2 regions of the Agromyces sp. GXS1127 genome follow, and region 1 is predicted to be linked to the other one. Evidence: predicted binding sites of a transcription regulator. Region 1 holds the regulator's gene; the other holds the start of a gene.
What was found. Region 1 encodes LexA, which represses DNA repair genes until DNA is damaged. Its sites were predicted from a motif close to TCGAACANNTGTTCGA; they were not measured.

Region 1 (7,480 bases):
CACGCCGCGAAGCTCGTCGCCGACGTCCTCGCGGGCGGCGCCCCCGGACTGCACCTGTACACCTTCAACCGTCACGAGGCCGTCCTCGCCGTCCTGGAACGGCTCGGCCTCGCCAACACCCCCGCCCACGCGGGCACCGAGAGGAACACGAGAGAACGATGACCGCACCCGCCTTCCCCACCGGCACGATCCTCGGCTACCCGCGCATCGGGCGCCGCCGCGAGCTCAAGCACGCCGTCGAGGCGTTCTGGGCCGGCCGGATCGACGCCGCCGAGCTCGAACGCATCGCGGCGGGCCTCCGCGCCGCGACCCGCGAGCGGCTGGCCGAGCTCGGCCTCGGCCGGACGGACTCGGCGATCCCCGAGAGCTTCTCGAACTACGACCAGGTCCTCGACGCGGCCGTGGCCGTGGGCGCGATCCCGACCCGCTTCGAGCGGCTGCTGGGCGCCGACGGACGCCTCGACCTCGCCGGCACCTTCACGGTGGCCCGCGGCGAGGGCGCCGACGCGCCGCTCGAGATGACGAAGTGGTTCGACTCGAACTACCACTACCTCGTGCCGGAGATCGGGCCGGACACCGCGTTCGCCGCGCACGCCGAGGCGCTCGTCGCGCAGGTGCGCGAGGCGCGCGCGGCCGGGTTCGTCACGCGTCCGGTGCTGGTCGGCCCGGTCACGTTCCTCCTGCTGTCGAAGGCGGCGGACGGCGCGCCCGAGGGCTTCCGTCCGCTCGACCGCCTCGCCGACCTCGTCCCGGTCTACCGCGCGATCCTCGGCGAGCTCGCCGAGGCCGGCGCCGAGTGGGTGCAGCTCGACGAGCCGGGACTCGTGAGCGAGAGCCTCGACGAGCCGCGCGATCGCGTGCTCGAGGCGGTCGCGCTCGCCTACGACGCCCTCGGCGCGGCCGAGGCGCGTCCGGCGATCTTCGTCGCCGCCCCGTACGGCGACCTCGGCGACGCCCTGCCTGCGCTCGCGGCCACGCCCGTCGAGGCGGTCGGGTTCGACCTCGTCCGCGGCGACCTGCCGGAGCGGCTCGACCCCGTGACGGAGGAGGCGCTCGCCGCGAAGACGCTCGTCGCGGGCGTCGTCGACGGCCACAACATCTGGCGCGGCGACCTGGAGCAGGCGTTCGCGCGCGCCGAGGCGCTGCGCTCGGTCTCCGGCACGGTCGCCGTGTCGAGTTCGACCTCGCTCCTGCACGTGCCGCACGACGTCGACGACGAGACCGCGCTCGACCCGCGGCTGGTGAGCTGGCTCGCGTTCGCCGACCAGAAGGTCGCCCAGGTCGCGACGCTGGCGCGGGGCGTCACCGAGGGGCGCGACGCCATCGCGACCGACCTCGACGCGGCATCCGCTGCCCTCGCCGATCGCGCGGCCGCGACCGGTGTTCGGGTGCCGGAGGTGCGGGACCGGCTCGCCGCACTCGACGCGGGCGCCTTCGCGCGCGCCGCGTACGACGACCGTGTCGCCGCCCAGGAGGACCTCGCGCTCCCGGCGCTGCCGACCACCACGATCGGCTCGTTCCCGCAGACCGCCGACATCCGTCGCGCCCGCGCTCGCCTCGTGAAGGGCGAGCTGACGGATGCCGCCTACCGCGACCTCATGCGCGAGGAGATCGAGCGGGTCGTCCGCCTGCAGGAGGACCTGGGTCTCGACGTGCTCGTGCACGGCGAGCCCGAGCGCAACGACATGGTGCAGTACTTCGCCGAGCTGCTCGACGGGTTCGCCGTCACGCAGCACGGCTGGGTGCAGTCGTACGGCTCGCGTTGCACGCGTCCGTCGATCCTGTGGGGCGACGTCTCGCGTCCGGCGCCGATGACCGTGGAGTGGTCGGCATACGCGCAGTCGCTCTCGGAGAAGCCCGTCAAGGGCATGCTGACCGGGCCCGTCACCATCCTCGCGTGGTCGTTCGTGCGCGACGACCAGCCCCTCGGCGACACCGCCCGGCAGGTGGCGCTGGCGCTCCGCGACGAGATCGGCGACCTCGAGGCCGCCGGAATCCGGATCATCCAGGTCGACGAGCCGGCGCTCCGCGAGCTGCTGCCGCTGAAGCTCGCCGACCAGCCCGCGTACCTCGACTGGTCGGTCGGCTCGTTCCGCCTCGCCACCGGGGGCGCTGCGCCGGCGACGCAGGTGCACACGCACCTCTGCTACTCGGAGTTCGGCGTCGTGATCGACGCGATCCGCGAGCTCGACGCCGACGTCACCTCGATCGAGGCGGCGCGCAGCCGCATGGAGGTCGTGGCCGACCTGGCCGCGAGCGGCTTCGACCACGGTGTGGGTCCCGGCGTCTACGACATCCACTCGCCGCGCGTGCCGAGCGTCGAGGAGGTGCGCTCGCTCCTCGAGCGCGCTGTCGACGGCGTGCCCGCGGGCCGGCTCTGGGTGAACCCGGACTGCGGCCTGAAGACCCGCGGCTACGACGAGACGGTCGCGTCGCTCGCGAACATCGTCGAGGCGGCGCGCTCGGTGCGCGAGGGGGTCGCGGTCGCGACCGCCTGATCCGACGCACGAGGGCGGATGCCGCGGGGTGAGCCCGCGGCATCCGCCCTCGTCGTCGGCGGGTGTGCTGGGTCGAAGCGGGCCGGCACCGGGGCTCGCCGGCTCGGCGATCAGACGGTGCGGAGCACCGCGACGACCTTGCCGAGCACCTCGGACTCGTCGCCGAGGATCGGCTCGAAGGCCGAGTTGCGGGGGAGCAGCCAGGTGTGGCCGTCGCGCTGGCGGAAGACCTTGACGGTCGCCTCGCCGTCGAGCATGGCCGCGACGATCTCGCCGTTCTCGGCCGTCTTCTGGGATCGGACGACGACCCAGTCGCCGTCGCAGATCGCGGCGTCGATCATGGAGTCGCCGACGACCTTGAGGATGAACAGCTCGCCCTTGCCGACGAGCTGACGGGGGAGCGGGAAGACCTCCTCGACCTGCTGCTCGGCCGTGATCGGCACGCCGGCCGCGATGCGGCCGACCATCGGGACCATGGCGGCGTCGCCGACCGGAGCCGGCTCGACCGACGCCGGGCGCTGCTCGGAGCCGGGCACGTCGATCAGGATCTCGAGTGCGCGCGGGCGATTCGGGTCGCGTCGGAGGTAGCCGGCGAGCTCGAGCTGGTTGAGCTGGTGGGTGACGCTCGAGAGGGACGAGAGGCCGACGGCGTCGCCGATCTCGCGCATGCTCGGCGGGTAGCCGCGGTCGGAGACGGACGCGCGGATGACCTCGAGGATCGCGACCTGCTTCGGGCTCAGCGTCTTGCGCCGACGGGACCGGCCACCCGTGCCTCGTGCCTGGTCGATGTCGATGCTCACGTGCCTCGCCTCTCGTCGGGACCGCCGTGGTCCGGATGTCGGTGGTCGGTGTTCGACTGTCGTCGGACATTCGAAACTGTATCCGTCTCGCACCCGGCCGACAAACATCCGTTCGAGTGTGTCGCGATATCCAGGTCCGGAAATCCCACTTCCGGTGCTTGCAGCGTGGAATGTTCGAAGATATATTCGGAACACAGCTTCGCATCCGGTCCTCCCGGCCGAGGGCCGGATGCGGGGCTGGAGCCTCGGGAGGTGCGGAATGAGTGCAGTGGTGATGGGGGCCGCAGGAGCGGCTCAGACGATGCCCGCGTTCGGATCGTCGACCGTGCGCACGCGCCTCAGGCTCACCCGGCGCGGCCGCGTCGTCCTCACCGGCCTCGCCGCCCTTCCCGTCGCGCTCGGTGTGCTCATCGGGGTGCTCTCGTCGGGCGGTGCCGTCGCCGGTATCGACGACGGGCGGGCCGCGGCCGCGTTCGAGACGATCGAGGTCGGCGCCGGCGACACGCTCTGGGCGATCGCCGAGTCGATCGCCCCGTCGTCCGATCCACGTGACGTGATCTACGAGATCATGCGCCTGAACGGCCTCGACGACGCCGTCGTCCAGCCCGGCCAGGAGCTCGTGCTCCCCGCGACCCGGTGAGCGCGCCCGGTCGCCGCCGCACGCCGACACACGGGGAGCGCGCGGATAGCATTGATCGGTGACGAGTCTCGACGACCTGCCCATCCGTGATGACCTTCGCGGCAAGACCCCGTACGGTGCTCCCCAGAAGGTCGTGCCGGTCGCACTCAACGTCAACGAGAACACGCATCCGATCCCGGAGGACGTGGCGCACGACATCGTCGCCCGGGTCGCCGCCGCCATCATCGGCCTGAACCGCTATCCGGACCGCGAGTTCACGCAGCTGCGGACGGCGCTGGCCCGGTACCTCGGGCACGGCCTCGTTCCCGAGCAGCTCTGGGCGGCCAACGGGTCGAACGAGGTGCTGCAGCACGTGCTGCAGGCGTTCGGCGGTCCCGGGCGCACCGCGCTCGGCTTCGGTCCGACCTACTCGATGTACGGCCTGCTCTCGTCGGGCACGGGCACCGGGTGGATCGCCGCCGACCGCGACGCCGACTTCGAGCTCTCGCCCGAGACCGCGGTCGCCGCGATCGATCGCCACGATCCCGACATCGTGCTGCTCTGCTCGCCGAACAACCCGACGGGCACGCCGCTGTCGCTCGAGACCATCGCCGCGGTGGTCGACGCCGCGCGCGGCGTGGTCGTCGTCGACGAGGCATACCAGGAGTTCGCCGACCCCGGCACGCCGAGCGCGCTGACCCTGCTCGAAGGGCGACCCCGGCTCCTGGTGTCGCGCACCATGAGCAAGGCCTTCGCCTTCGCCGGCGCGCGAGTGGGCTACCTCGCCGCCGACCCGGCGGTCATCGACGCCCTGCGTCTCGTCCGACTGCCGTATCACCTGTCCGCCCTCACGCAGGCGGCCGCGCTCGGCGCCCTCGCGCACGCCGACGAGATGCTCGCGATGGTCGGCGAGATCCGCGCGCAGCGCGAGCGGATCACGCGGGAGCTCGCCGCGCTCGGATTCCGGCCCTATCGCAGCGGCGCGAACTTCGTCCTGTTCGGCGGCGTCGACGACCCGCACGCCGTGTTCGAGGCGCTGCTCGAGCGCGGCATCCTGATCCGCGAGATCGGCCTGCCCGGTTGCCTGCGCGTCACCGCGGGCACCGAGGCCGAGACCACCGCGTTCCTCGAGGCCATGGCGTCGTTCGCGCCGTCGGCGGCCCCGAACGCCTGATCCGACCCGGAATCCCCACCGGCCTCCCCGAATAGGATGACCCCATGAGCACCGAACGGCCCGCGCGCACCGCACGCGTGCAGCGCGAGACCAGCGAGTCGAGCATCGACCTCTCGATCGACCTCGACGGCACCGGCACGAGCGATATCGAGACGACCGTGCCGTTCTACGACCACCTGCTCACCGCGTTCGCCAAGCACTCGCTCACCGACCTGACCGTCCGTGCGAAGGGCGACATCGAGATCGACGTGCACCACACGGTGGAGGATGTGGGGATCGCGCTCGGGCGCGCCATCCGCGACGCGCTCGGCGACAAGACCGGCATCTCCCGGTACGGCGATGCGCTCGTCCCCCTGGACGAGGCGCTCGCCCAGGCCGTCGTCGACATCTCGGGTCGCCCGTACCTCGTGCACACCGGCGAGCCCGACGGCTTCGAGTACCACCTCATCGGCGGCCACTTCACGGGCTCGATGGTCCGGCACGTCTTCGAGGCGATCACGTTCAACGCCGGGCTCACGGTCCACGTCACCGTGCTCGGCGGCCGTGACCCGCACCACATCGCCGAGGCCGAGTTCAAGGCGTTCGCACGGGCGTTCCGGCAGGCGAAGGCGCTCGACCCGCTCGTGCGCGGCATCCCCTCGACGAAGGGCGCCCTGTGACCGCGATCCGCCGGGTCGCGGTCCTCGACTACGGCTCCGGCAACGTGCACTCGGCGGTCAAGGCGCTCGAGCGCGCAGGAGCCGAGGTCGAGCTCACCGCCGACCGGCGCACCGTCATGGAGGCCGACGGTCTCGTCGTCCCCGGCGTCGGTGCGTTCGCCGCCGTCATGGACGGCCTGCGCGCGGTCCGCGGCGACGAGCTCATCGACCGGCGTCTGGCCGGCGGCCGGCCCGTGCTCGGCATCTGCGTGGGCATGCAGGTCATGTTCGAGCACGGCGTCGAGCGCGGCGTCGACACCGAGGGCCTCGGCGAATGGCCGGGCGCCGTCACCGAGCTGCCGAGCGAGGTGCTGCCGCACATGGGCTGGAACACCGTGCAGCCCGACGAGGGTTCGGTGCTCTTCGCGGGGCTCGAGGAGGAGCGCTTCTACTTCGTGCACTCGTACGGGGCGCAGTCGTGGAGCCTCGATGTCATCCCGCCCTTCCCGCGGCCCAAGCTGACCTGGTCGGAGCACGGCGGTCGCTTCCTCGCCGCGGTGGAGAACGGCCCGCTGTCGGCGACCCAGTTCCACCCGGAGAAATCGTCGGAGGCCGGCATCCGCCTGCTCTCGAACTGGATCGGATCGCTCGGCTGAGCCCGGCGAGACCTCCCGAGACCTTCGATGCGTCACGGCGTTCCGGTGCGGACTAGGATGCTGTGACTGTGCCGAGGCCGCGTGTTCGCGGCATCCGATTCGAGGACAGTGATGAGTGAGTTCAGCAAGACCCCCCGCCTGGTGCTGCTTCCGGCAGTCGACGTGGCGGGAGGCAAGGCGGTCCGCCTGACGCAGGGCGAGGCGGGGACCGAGACGAACTACGGCGACCCGGTCGACGCGGCCGCCGACTGGGCCGACCAGGGCGCCGAGTGGATCCACCTCGTCGACCTCGACGCCGCCTTCGGGCGCGGTTCGAACGCCGGGATCCTGAAGAAGGTCATCCGCCAGGTCCGCGGTGTGAACGTCGAGCTCTCGGGCGGCATCCGCGACGACCGGTCGCTCGAGAACGCCCTCGAGATCGGCGCGAAGCGCATCAACCTCGGCACCGCGGCCCTCGAGAACCCGGAGTGGGCGGCATCCGTCATCGCGCAGTACGGCGAGGCCATCGCGATCGGCCTCGACGTCCGCGGCACGACGCTGGCCGCGCGCGGCTGGACCAAGGACGGCGGCGACCTCTGGCAGGTCATGGACCGCCTCGAGGAGGCCGGCGCCGCTCGCTACGTCGTGACCGACGTCACGAAGGACGGCACGCTCCAGGGCCCGAACGTCGAGCTGCTCCAGCGCATCATGGAGCGCACGCGCCGCCCGGTCATCGCCTCCGGCGGGGTCTCGAGCCTCGACGACATCGCGGCGCTGCGCCAGCTCGTGCCGCACGGACTCGAGGGCGCGATCATCGGCAAGGCGCTGTACGCGGGCGCGTTCACGCTGCCCGAGGCGCTGGATGTCGCATCGCACTGACCCGTCCGCAGACTCCGCGGGTCGTCCCTGGGCAGGACGGTCGTTCCAGGCGAACCCGCACGCGGCCGATGACGGACGGATGCCCGAGGCACTCGGCGCCGCCCTCGCGCGGTTCCGTGCGGGCGAGGGCGGCCAGGCCGACGTCGTCGCGGCGTTCGGGTCCGCGCGCCTGCTGATCCCGCTCCTCGCGGAGCTCGGCGACGGCGGCACCGAGGTGGGCGCCCACGGACATGCCGT
Region 2 (7,480 bases), on a different contig from region 1:
ATGCCGCGTCGGCGCGTCACGATCGCCCGCGGGGCCTCGTCGGCCAACGTGACCGCGAGGTACGGATAGGACTTGTCGTCCCGGTACTTGACGTTGAAGGGCGGATCGAACTCCTTGATCCACGTGTACTCGAGCTGGAGCGCCTCGATGTCGTTGCCGACGACCGTCCATTCGACCGACGCCGCGGTCGTGACCATCCGCCGGGTGCGCTCGTGCAGGGTGTGCAGCGGGGCGAAGTAGTTCGACAGTCGCGCGCGCAGGTTCTTCGCCTTGCCGACGTAGAGCACCCGACGGTCGGCGTCGCGGAAGCGGTAGACGCCCGGATCGGTCGGGATCTCCCCCGGCCGCGGACGGTACGGGACGGTGTTCGCCATGCTCAGCTGGCGGCGACCGCCGGGCCGACGGCGGCCTCGAAGATCTCGCGGAGGAAGTACCCCGTGTGACTCTCGTGGACCTCGGCGACCTGCTCGGGCGTGCCGGTGGCGACGATCTGGCCGCCGCCCGAGCCGCCCTCTGGCCCGAGGTCGATGATCCAGTCGGCCGACTTGATCACGTCGAGGCTGTGCTCGATCACGATCACGGTGTTCCCCTTGTCGACGAGCTTGCCGAGCACCTTCAAGAGCTTCCGCACGTCCTCGAAGTGGAGTCCGGTCGTCGGCTCGTCGAGCACGTAGACGCTGCGCCCGTTCGAGCGCCGCTGCAGCTCGGTCGCGAGCTTCACGCGCTGCGCCTCGCCGCCCGAGAGCGTGGTCGCGCTCTGGCCGAGCTGCACGTACCCGAGCCCGACGTCGACCAGGGTCTTGAGATACCGGTGGATCGCGGAGATCGGCTCGAAGAACTCGGCCGCCTCGCTGATCGGCATCTCGAGCACCTCGGCGATGTTCTTGCCCTTGTAGTGCACCTGCAGGGTCTCGCGGTTGTAGCGCTGGCCGCCGCAGACCTCGCACGCGACGTAGACGTCGGGCAGGAAGTTCATCTCGATCTTGATCGTGCCGTCGCCCGAGCACGCCTCGCAGCGACCGCCCTTGACGTTGAAGCTGAACCGACCCGGCAGGTACCCGCGGGCCTTCGCCTCCGCCGTCTCGGAGAAGAGCGTGCGGATGCGGTCGAACACGCCGGTGTACGTCGCCGGGTTGGACCGCGGGGTGCGGCCGATGGGCGCCTGGTCGACGTGGACCACCTTGTCGAGGTGATCGAGCCCCGCGACCCGGCGGTGCTTGCCGGGCACCTTCCGGGCGCCGTTGAGTCGATTGGCGAGCACGCGGTACAGGATGTCGTTCACGAGCGACGACTTGCCGGACCCGCTCACCCCGGTGACGGCCGTGAAGGTGCCGAGCGGGAACTCGACGTCGACGCCGCGCAGGTTGTTCGCCTGCGCGCCCTCGACGCGGATGACGCGGGAGGGGTCGACGGGCCGCCTCGTGGCCGGGATCGCGATCTCGCGCCGGCCGGCGAGGTAGTCGCCGGTCAGCGACTCGGTGTTCTTCATGAGGTCGGCGTAGCTGCCGCTGTGGACGACGGTGCCGCCGTGCACGCCGGCCCCCGGCCCGATGTCGACGATCCAGTCGGCGGTGCGGATGGTGTCTTCGTCGTGCTCGACGACGATGAGCGTGTTGCCGAGGTCGCGGAGCGCGACCAGCGTGTCGATCAGCCGGCGGTTGTCGCGCTGGTGGAGTCCGATGCTGGGCTCGTCGAGCACGTACAGCACGCCGGTGAGGCCCGACCCGATCTGCGTCGCGAGCCGGATGCGCTGCGCCTCGCCCCCCGACAGCGTGCCGGCGGCGCGCGCCAGGTCGAGGTAGCTGAGCCCGACCCGGATCAGGAAGTCGAGCCGGAGCTTGATCTCGCGCAGCACCTGCGCGGCGATCGCCTGCTCGCGATCGGTGAGCTCGAGCCGGTCCATGAACGCGCGCGCGTCGGTCAGGCTGAGCCGGCAGACGTCGGCGATCGAGGCGTCGTGGATGAGGACCGCGAGCACCTCGGGCTTCAGCCGGTCGCCGCGGCAGACCGGGCAGGGGATCTCACGGAGGTACTCGGCCCAGCGCGCACGCTGCACGTCGGTCTCGGCCTGGAGGTACTGGCGCTCGATGTAGGGCACCACGCCCTCGAAGCCGGACGTGTAGCTCATCTCCCGCCCGTAGCGGTTGCGCCAGCGCACCCGCACCTCGAAGTTGTCGCCGCGGAGCACGGCATGCCGCGCGTCGGCGTCGAGCTCCTCCCACGGGGTGTCGAGCGAGAACCCGAGATCGCGGGCCAGGCCGTCGAGCAGCTTCTCGTAGTAGTTGTAGAGGCTCCGGCCCTGCGAGGTCCACGGCAGGATGACGCCCTCGGCGATGCTCAGGGCGGGGTCGCCGAGCAGGAGCTCCTCGTCGACCGACATGCGCGTGCCGAGCCCGGAGCACTCCGGGCACGCGCCGAACGGCGCGTTGAACGAGAAGGTGCGCGGCTCGATCTCGGTGAGCGCGATCGGGTGCTGGTTCGGGCAGCTGAGCTTCTCGGAGAAGGTCTGCCACGCGGCATCCCCCTCGCGGTCGACGTAGTTGACCTGCACGAGGCCGTCGGTGAGCCGCAGCGCGGTCTCGAGCGAGTCGGTGAGCCGGCCGAGGATGTCGTCGGACGCCACGAGCCGGTCGATGACGACCGAGATGTCGTGCTTGACCTGCTTCTTCAGCTTGGGCGCCTCGTCGAGGCGGATGAGCTCGCCGTCGACGACGGCGCGGGAGTAGCCCTGCCCGGAGAGCTCGCGGAAGAGGTCGACGAATTCGCCCTTCTTCTGCGAGACGACGGGGCTCAACACCTGGAAGCGCGTGCCCGCCTCGAGCTCCATCAGCCGATCGGCGATCTGCTGCACCGTCTGCCGCTGGATCCGCTCGCCGCAGACCGGGCAGTGCGGAACGCCGATACGCGCCCAGAGCAGCCGCATGTAGTCGTAGATCTCGGTGATCGTGCCGACGGTCGAGCGCGGGTTGCGGTTGGTGGACTTCTGGTCGATCGACACCGCCGGGCTGAGGCCCTCGATGAAGTCGACGTCGGGGCGGTCGACCTGGCCGAGGAACTGCCGGGCGTACGCGGACAGGGACTCCACGTACCGGCGCTGCCCCTCGGCGAAGATCGTGTCGAACGCGAGCGACGACTTGCCCGAGCCGGAGAGGCCGGTGAAGACCACCATGGCGTCGCGCGGGATCTCGACGTCGACGTCGCGCAGGTTGTGTACGCGTGCCCCGCGGACACTCAGGCGCGAATGGGCATCGAGACGTGAAACTGGCACCCTACGAGTCTACGAACGCCCTCCGACACTCCTGCCGCGTCGGCACCTGCTGAGAGCGAACACACGTTCGATTCCCAGTCGGATGCCGCCTCCAGCTCGCCGTCCCGGTCAGCCGAGGTGCCCCGCCTTCTCCATCTGCCGCAGCTCGCGCTTGAGCTCGGAGACCTCGTCGCGGAGGCGCGCGGCCAGCTCGAACTTCAGCTCGCCGGCGGCCTCGAGCATCTGGTCGTTGAGGTCGCGGATCAGTTCCTCGAGGTCGTTCGCACCGGCCGCCGCGATGCCGTCGCGCTTCATCGGCACGGGCGAGGTCCTGCGCCCGTCGCGGCCCGCGAGGAGCTTGGCGGTGTCGGCCTCCTCGCGCGCCAGCACCTCGGTGATGTCGGCGATCCGCTTGCGCAGCGGCGTGGGATCGATGCCGTTCACTCGGTTGTACTCGAGCTGCTTGTCGCGTCGCCGGTTCGTCTCCTCGATGGCGAGCCGCATCGAGTCCGTCATCACGTCGCCGTACATGTGGACCTCGCCCGAGACGTTGCGGGCGGCGCGACCGATCGTCTGGATCAGCGAGGTCGAGGATCGGAGGAAGCCCTCCTTGTCGGCGTCGAGGATCGCCACGAGCGACACCTCGGGCAGGTCGAGGCCCTCGCGGAGGAGGTTGATGCCCACGAGCACGTCGTAGACGCCGGCGCGGAGTTCCGTCAGGAGCTCCACGCGCCGGAGCGTGTCGACGTCGGAGTGCAGGTACCTGACCCGGACCCCCGCCTCCGTGAGGAAGTCGGTGAGCTCCTCCGCCATCCGCTTCGTGAGGGTCGTGACGAGCACGCGCTCGTCGCGCTCGGCGCGCGCCCGGATCTCCTCCAGCAGGTCGTCGATCTGCCCCTTCGTCGGCTTCACGACGATCTCGGGGTCGACGAGCCCGGTCGGGCGGATGATCTGCTCGACGACGCCGTCGGCGATGCCCATCTCGTACTTGCCCGGGGTCGCCGAGAGGTACACCGTCTGGCCGACGCGGTCCTTGAACTCGTCCCACTTCAGCGGCCGGTTGTCGAGCGCGCTCGGCAGCCGGAAGCCGTGCTCGACGAGGGTGCGCTTGCGCGACGCGTCGCCCTCGTACATGGCGCCGATCTGCGGGACGGTGACGTGCGACTCGTCGATCACGACGAGGTAGTCGTCGGGGAAGTAGTCGAGGAGGCAGTGCGGCGCCTCGCCCGGCGCGCGGCCGTCGATGTGGCGCGAGTAGTTCTCGATGCCCGAGCAGAAGCCGATCTGCTCCATCATCTCGAGGTCGAAGGTCGTGCGCATGCGCAGCCGCTGCGCCTCGAGCAGCTTGCCCTCGCGCTCGAGCTCCTGCAGCCGCTCGTCGAGCTCGTCGCGGATCGTGCCGATCGCGCGCTGCATGACGTCGACGCTCGCGACGTAGTGCGAGGCGGGGAAGACGGGAACCGCGTCGAGCTTCGCGATGACGGTGCCGGTGAGCGGGTGCAGGCTGTGCAGCGCCTCGATCTCGTCACCGAACATCTCGATCCGGATGGCGTGCTCCTCGTAGACCGGGATGATCTCGATGGTGTCGCCGCGGACGCGGAAGGTGCCGCGCGAGAAGTCGACATCGTTGCGCTGGTACTGCATCGAGACGAACTTGCGGATGAGCCAGTCGCGATCGACGCGCTGCCCGACCTGGAGCGGCATCATCGCATTGAGGTACTCCTCGGGCGTGCCGAGGCCGTAGATGCACGAGACCGTGGAGACGACGACCACGTCGCGCCGACTGAGCAGCGAGTTGGTCGTCGAGTGCCGCAGCCGCTCGACCTCGGCGTTGATCGACGAGTCCTTCTCGATGAAGGTGTCCGTCTGCGGCACGTACGCCTCGGGCTGGTAGTAGTCGTAGTACGAGACGAAGTACTCGACGGCGTTGTTCGGCATGAGCTCGCGGAACTCGTTCGCGAGCTGGGCGGCCAGCGTCTTGTTGTGCGCGAGGACGAGCGTGGGTCGCTGGACCTGCTCGATGAGCCAGGCGGTGGTCGCGGACTTGCCGGTGCCGGTCGCGCCGAGCAGCACCACGTCGGTCTCGCCGGCGTTGATGCGGGCCGCGAGGTCGGCGATGGCCTGCGGCTGGTCGCCGCTCGGCGCGTACTCGCTGACGACCTCGAACGGGCGCACGGAACGGGTCGACTGCATGGATTCGAGTCTAGGTCGGCCCACCGACACCGGGGCCGGGTACGCCGACGGCGTACGGCGGGGATCAGGCGCGCTTCGCCCGTCGCGCGCGATCGATGTCGACCCACAGCGCGTCGGCCTGGCTCATCGTGTGCGCCAGCGTGCCGCCGGTGTCGATCACGACGTCCGCCACGGCCCGGCGTTCCTCGTCGCTCACCTGCGAGTCGACGCGGGCCTCGGCCTGGATCGGGTCGAAGCCGCGCTCCTCGACCAGCCGCTCGACCTGCGTGCGCTTGGGCGCGCTCGTCACCACCACGAGGTCGAACGGGTGGTCGACCTGTGCCTCGACGAGGAGCGGGACGTCGTACACGACCACCGCGTCCGGGTCGTCCCGTTCGGCCTTCGCGATGAGCGTGCCGGAGAGCTCGCGCACCGCCGGATGCACGATGGCGTTCAGTCGGGCGCGCGCCTCGTCGTCGCGGAAGACGAGTTCGCCGAGCCGCTGCCGATCGAGCGTGCCGTCGGAGCGCAGCACGCCCTCGCCGAAGGCGTCGACGATCGCCCGCAGGCACGTCGTGCCCGGTTCGACCACCCGGCGGGCGAGCTGGTCGGCGTCGAGGTGGATGGCGCCGTGCTCGACGAGACGACGCGCGACGGTTGACTTGCCCGACGCGATGCCGCCGGTGAGACCGATCAGATACACGACCCCCACTCTATTCGGGTGCGACCGTCGGTCCGACACCCGCGGCCGCCGGCGCGGCAGGCCCGCCGCCGGTTCCCTCGCGGCATCCGTGCGTGGAAACGCCGGAAGGCCGGCCCGCGGGGGGACCGGCCTTCCGTGTGCGCGGTGCGTGCAGCGCGAGGCTGCCCGACGCGACTAGTTGCTCGAGAGCTTCTCGCGCAGCGCCGCCAGCGAGGCGTCGTCGGCGAGGGTGCCCGCGCCGGCCGACTCGCTGGAGTACGACGAGGTGCCCGACGAGAACGAGTCGTCCGACGCCTGCGCCGCGAGCGAGGCCGCGACCTGCTTCTTGTGCGCCTCCCAGCGAGCCTGGGCTGCAGCGTACTCCTGCTCCCACTTCTCGCGCTGGGCCTCGAAGCCCTCGCGCCACTCGTTGGTCTCGGGGTCGAAGCCCTCGGGGTACTTGTAGTTGCCCTGCTCGTCGTACTCGGTGAGCATGCCGTAGAGCGCCGGGTCGAACTCGGTGCCCTCGGGGTCGACGCCGTCGTTCGCCTGCTTGAGCGAGAGCGAGATGCGGCGACGCTCGAGGTCGATGTCGATGACCTTGACGAACACTTCCTCGCCGACCGACACGACCTGCTCGGCGAGCTCGACGTGGCGGCCCGACAGCTCGGAGATGTGCACGAGGCCCTCGATGCCGTCCGCGACGCGGACGAACGCGCCGAACGGGACGAGCTTCGTGACCTTGCCCGGGGTGACCTGGCCGATCGCGTGCGTGCGCGCGAAGACCTGCCACGGGTCCTCCTGGGTCGCCTTGAGCGACAGCGAGACGCGCTCGCGGTCGAGTTCGACGGAGAGCACCTCGACGGTGACCTCCTGGCCGACCTCGACGACCTCGGACGCGTGCTCGATGTGCTTCCACGAGAGCTCCGAGACGTGGACGAGACCGTCGACGCCACCGAGGTCGACGAACGCACCGAAGTTGACGATCGACGAGATGACGCCCTTGCGGATCTGGCCCGGGTGGAGGTTCTGGAGGAAGGTCGAACGCGACTCCGACTGGGTCTGCTCGAGCAGGGCGCGACGCGAGAGGACCACGTTGTTGCGGTTCTTGTCGAGCTCGAGGATCTTCGCCTCGATCTCCTGGCCGAGGTACGGCGTGAGATCGCGGACGCGGCGCAGCTCGATGAGCGACGCCGGGAGGAAGCCGCGGAGGCCGATGTCGACGATGAGGCCGCCCTTGACGACCTCGATGACCGAGCCGGTGACGACGCCGTCGTTCTCCTTGATCTTCTCCACGTCGCCCCACGCGCGCTCGTACTGCGCGCGCTTCTTCGACAGGATCAGACGGCCTTCCTTGTCCTCCTTCTGGAGAACGAGGG

Region 2: a site for LexA is predicted at 3,324-3,339, ahead of uvrA (excinuclease ABC subunit UvrA). Genes of this name have one in related genera too.

Annotation. Positions count from the first base shown of each region.
Region 1 is NZ_JBOCIG010000003.1:505,629-513,108, forward strand. It holds gene ACQ393_RS07830 (methylenetetrahydrofolate reductase) at 1-162, shown strand, start outside; gene metE (5-methyltetrahydropteroyltriglutamate--homocysteine S-methyltransferase) at 159-2,498, shown strand; gene lexA (transcriptional repressor LexA) at 2,609-3,286, opposite strand; gene ACQ393_RS07845 (LysM peptidoglycan-binding domain-containing protein) at 3,600-3,938, shown strand; gene ACQ393_RS07850 (histidinol-phosphate transaminase) at 3,997-5,091, shown strand; gene hisB (imidazoleglycerol-phosphate dehydratase HisB) at 5,136-5,750, shown strand; gene hisH (imidazole glycerol phosphate synthase subunit HisH) at 5,747-6,385, shown strand; gene priA (bifunctional 1-(5-phosphoribosyl)-5-((5-phosphoribosylamino)methylideneamino)imidazole-4-carboxamide isomerase/phosphoribosylanthranilate isomerase PriA) at 6,497-7,243, shown strand; gene ACQ393_RS07870 (SseB family protein) at 7,227-7,480, shown strand, end outside.
Region 2 is NZ_JBOCIG010000004.1:112,328-119,807, reverse strand. It holds gene uvrC (excinuclease ABC subunit UvrC) at 1-374, opposite strand, end outside; gene uvrA (excinuclease ABC subunit UvrA) at 377-3,268, opposite strand; gene uvrB (excinuclease ABC subunit UvrB) at 3,377-5,440, opposite strand; gene coaE (dephospho-CoA kinase) at 5,505-6,122, opposite strand; gene rpsA (30S ribosomal protein S1) at 6,297-7,480, opposite strand, start outside.